Regions from separate parts of the Mesorhizobium sp. P2_E6 genome, predicted to be linked through region 1. Evidence: predicted binding sites of a transcription regulator. Region 1 holds the regulator's gene; the other holds the start of a gene.

Region 1 (2,187 bases):
AGCGCATTGGCGACCTTGCCAAGAACATCGCCAAGCGCGTCGGCACCGTCGGCCTCAGCGTCACCCCGCGCGACCTGTCGCACTCCATCGACGCAATGGCGCAGCTGGTGCTGATCCAGGTGCAGGGCGTCATCGAGGAATATACGGCGCGCGACGCCGCGGCGCTGGCGAAGCTGCGCGCCGACGACGAGCGCATCGACGTCAAGTACACCTCGGTGTTCCGCGAACTCCTGACCTACATGATGGAAGACCCGCGCAACATCACCGCCTGCACGCATCTTTTGTTCTGCGCCAAGAACCTCGAACGCATCGGCGATCACGTCACCAACATCGCGGAAAATGCGTATTATGTTTTGACCGGTACGCAGCTGCCCGCCAATCGTCCGAAGCAGGACGAGACGGCGATGTCCGCGCCGGCGGCATGACGGCAGGGGTGACCAGTCGATGATCGCGCCACGCATCATGGTGGTGGAGGACGAGGAGCCGCTTGGCGTGCTCCTGCGCTACAATCTCGAGTCCGAGGGATACCAGGTCGAGGTGGTGACGCGCGGCGACGAGGCCGAAATCCGCCTCCAGGAAAACGTGCCTGACCTGCTGGTGCTCGACTGGATGGTGCCAGCAGTGTCCGGCATCGAACTCTGTCGCCGGCTAAGAATGCGTCCCGAGACCGAGCGGCTGCCGATCATCATGCTGACCGCGCGTGGCGAGGAAAGCGATCGTGTGCGCGGCCTCTCGACCGGCGCCGACGACTATCTGGTCAAGCCGTTCTCGACGCCCGAGTTCATGGCTAGGGTCAAGGCGCTGTTGCGCCGCGCCAAGCCGGAAGTGCTGTCCAGCGTGCTCAAGGTCGGCGACATCGTGCTCGATCGTGAATCGCACAGGGTCTATCGCAAGAAGAGCGAGATCCGGCTCGGACCGACCGAATTCCGCCTGCTCGAATTCATGATGCGCCATCCCGGCCGCGTGTTCTCGCGCAGCCAGCTGCTCGACAATGTCTGGGGCGAGACGATCTACATCGACGAACGCACGGTCGACGTGCATGTCGGCCGGCTGCGCAAGGCGGTCAACAATGGCCGCATGCCCGATGTCATCCGCACCATTCGTGGGGCGGGCTACGCAATCCGGGAAGATTAGGGATCTGCTGATATTCAGGTGATGCCGGCCTGCGAACGGCAGTCTCCTGCGCTTCCGGTACTCACGGATCCAAATGTCCGCTCCGTTCCGGTTCTCGGAACCCGCCATTCTCGACTCGGCCTAACCTGAATCTCAACGCATCCCGGCGCGTTATTCACGCAACGTTCTTGCCACCGAGGCCGGATCTCGCCTGCGTGCCGGGCGCGAAAATCTCCTGGTCTACGAAGGTCAGTGCCCGTGTGGCGCAGCCTTCGCGGATCAGTGGCAGTTCGTTCGGTTCGGTGTCGAAGGAAATCGATTGCGAATGCTGGCCGCCGGCGGTCTGGGCAATCGCCTCGCGCAATGCCGGCTCGATCAGGTCGAAGGCGGCGGCGCTGACGCCGACCATGGCGACGGGCGCCGGGTCGATCAGCGCGAACAGGCTGCCGAGACCGTAGCCGAGTGCCTCGCCGGCCTTGCGATAGGCCTCGCGCTCGGGTCCATCCCTCTCGCGGGCCGCGGTCGCCAGCGCGCGCATGTCGGCATCACTGACATCGGCGACCGGTTCCGCGTCCTCACTCATCTGCCTTGCGTTGCGCCAGATGGCGTAGTTGCCGGCATAGGCCTCGACGCAGCCGCGCCGCCCGCAGCGGCACAGCGCGCCGTGCGGCCGATGGATCATATGGCCGAACTCGCCGCCCGAGGAATGAGTGCCGGTGAACAGCTCGCCCTTCAGCACCAGGCCCATGCCGATGCCGTGCGACAACAGGATGGCGATGAAGTCGTCGCGGTAGCGCTCGGGGTCGCGCCAGCGCAACGCTATCGCCATCATATTGCAGTCGTTCTCCATGGTGGCGGGGATGCCGAACTCGTCCTCGAGTATGTCGGCGAAGGCGATATCGGTGTGCGGCGTGATCGGCGACCACAGCATGGCGCGGGCACGCGTGTCAGTGATGCCCTGGATCGCCAGCGCGATGCGGGCGACACTGCGGACGTCGAGGTCGGGGTCTTCGAGACGACGCCGTACGATGGCAACGCATTCACCGACCAGCGCGTCGCGCGACATGGTCAGCG
Region 2 (2,187 bases), on a different contig from region 1:
AAGACCCTCGATGGTTCGCGCGGCGCGGTGCCCGATCTGGTCGGGCAAGCGACGGGCGGCGAAGGCTTCGATGTGGTCTTCGACGCCACCGGAAACACCCAGTCGGTGCAGTCGGCCTTCGCCCATGTCGCGCATGGCGGAACACTGGTGCTGGTCAGCGTTGTCAAGGATGACATCACCTTCTCCGATCCGGAATTCCACAAGCGCGAGATGACCCTGATCGGCAGTCGCAATGCGTTGCGCGCCGACTTCGACCACGTCGCCGCCTCGATCCGCAACGGCGCCGTGCCATTGGCCAAGCTCGTCACCCACCGCACCACGCTGGCCGGCACGCCACATGATCTCGCACGCTGGGCACACGAGAAATCCGGTCTGATCAAGGCTGTGATAGAAGTCGGATGAGTGCAATCCTGGAAAAGTTTGAAGCGGTTTTCCCGGGAAAAGCGCTTAGCGCTTTCGCTAAGGGAATTGAATTCGACAATCTAGGCAACCGGCGGTCTCGGCTCACAACGCCGACAATTTGAGTTCGACCCGCTCGGCCGGGAACCGCGACTCGGAAAACTGGATCGGTTGGCCGTCGGGTGTGACGTTGACGGCGACCGTGACCAGCACGATTGCGCCGGGCTGCAGGTCGAGGTCGGCAAGGTCGGCGGCATCGGCATGGCGTGCTGACAGCATGGTCGATTGCCTCAAGTAATCATCTATGCCGAAACGTGCCAGCGACGCGGTGATCGAGCCGGTTTGTGCCATGGCGGCATCGATGCCGGCAAAGCGCCTGGCCTCGAACCAGCCCGCGGCACGCGACACCGGGCGACCGTCGGCTTCGCCGCGTGTTTCCAGCCGGATCACGTTTGTCCCCCTGGCTAGGCCCAGCCCCTCGGCGACGCGCTGGCTGGCCGGCTCCACCGACGAGGCAAGCAGGACTATATGCCGTTCCGACGCCTGCCCTTGCAGGCCTGCCGAAAACCGTGTGCGCGCGCCGATCGGATAGGATAGCCGCTTGCGCGACAGCACGAAGGTGCCGCGTCCCTGTTCGGCCCGCAGCACCCCTTCCTGCACAAGGGCTGCTATGGCACTGCGCACCGTGTGACGGTTGACGCCATAGCGCTCGGCCAGCGCAACCTCTGGCGGTAGCGCTGCATTCTCGGCGAAATCGCCGATGGCGATCGCATGCAGGATCTTGTCGGCGATCTGCCGCCACAGCGAGACACCACTCCGCCGCTCGATGCCGTCCGCTTCCAGCTGCCCGACCATTAATTGCCCCGGCCTCCCATTGCTTGTCATCCACCCGTCATGGACTCGCGATAGATAATAGGTATAATTTGTATAGTTGTCTATATCAATAGACAAATTTAGCCAAGAGGAATGTTGCTCATGCGAAGACAGGAAGCCCGCGACCAGGCCGAGCGCAAGGCCGCCATGGCGACACTGGCGCAATCCAGCGGCGATGACGTCGTCCGGCTCTGGAACGCTACCGGGCTGCCCTCGGAAGCTGAGCTGCTGCGCGGCCCGGAGACCGGCTTGGTCACCGTGCGCGGCCGCATCGGCGGTGGCGGCTCCCCCTTCAATGTCGGTGAGACGACGGTTACCCGCGCCACTGTCCGGTTGCCGTCCGGACAGGTCGGCCACTGCTATGCGCTTGGCCGCGACAAGCAGAAGGCAAGGCTGGCGGCGATCGCCGACGCGTTGTGGCAGGACCCGGCGCGTCGCGCCGAGGTCGAGACCGGGCTCATAGCGCCTCTGCGGTCGGCTCTGGCCACGGCGCATGAACGGCGCCGCGCCGAGACGGCGGCAACGAAGGTGGATTTCTTCACCATGGTTCGCGGAGAAGACTGATGGAGATCGCAGCGCATTCGATCGAAGGCGGTTTCGCCGATCCGGTCTTCAACGCCCAGACCGTGTTTCGCGCGATCATGGAGGCGATGGCGCGGCCGGGCAGCATACGGCCCCTGCCCGCCTTCGCTCGCCCGCCGGTGCCGTTTTCAGCGACCGCCGGCGCCGTAGCGCTGGCGCTTTGCGACAACGACACCCCGCTCTGGCTCGATCCCGCTTTGCAGGCCTCCGCCGCGATCAAATCCTGGCTTGGTTTCCACACAGGTGCGCCCTTGGCCAACACGCCGGCCGATGCGCATTTCGCTTTGATCGCCACGCCGGCCGAGATGATGGCGCTCGACGGTTTTTCGCAAG

The links. The regulator PhoB, encoded in region 1, activates phosphate uptake and scavenging genes when phosphate is short. The targets are predictions, from matches to a motif close to TGTCATNNANCTGTCAT.
Region 2: phnF (phosphonate metabolism transcriptional regulator PhnF) is a predicted target of PhoB. The motif match lies at 1,279-1,295, and genes of this name have one in related genera.

Annotation. Positions count from the first base shown of each region.
Region 1 covers NZ_JBFUEQ010000006.1:124,866-127,052, forward strand. Annotated here, with positions in the region: gene phoU (phosphate signaling complex protein PhoU) at 1-425, shown strand, start outside; gene phoB (phosphate regulon transcriptional regulator PhoB) at 445-1,134, shown strand; gene AC1D08_RS16580 (ROK family protein) at 1,289-2,187, opposite strand, start outside.
Region 2 covers NZ_JBFUEQ010000007.1:49,758-51,944, reverse strand. Annotated here, with positions in the region: gene AC1D08_RS18580 (zinc-binding alcohol dehydrogenase family protein) at 1-402, shown strand, start outside; gene phnF (phosphonate metabolism transcriptional regulator PhnF) at 505-1,254, opposite strand; gene phnG (phosphonate C-P lyase system protein PhnG) at 1,375-1,836, shown strand; gene phnH (phosphonate C-P lyase system protein PhnH) at 1,836-2,187, shown strand, end outside.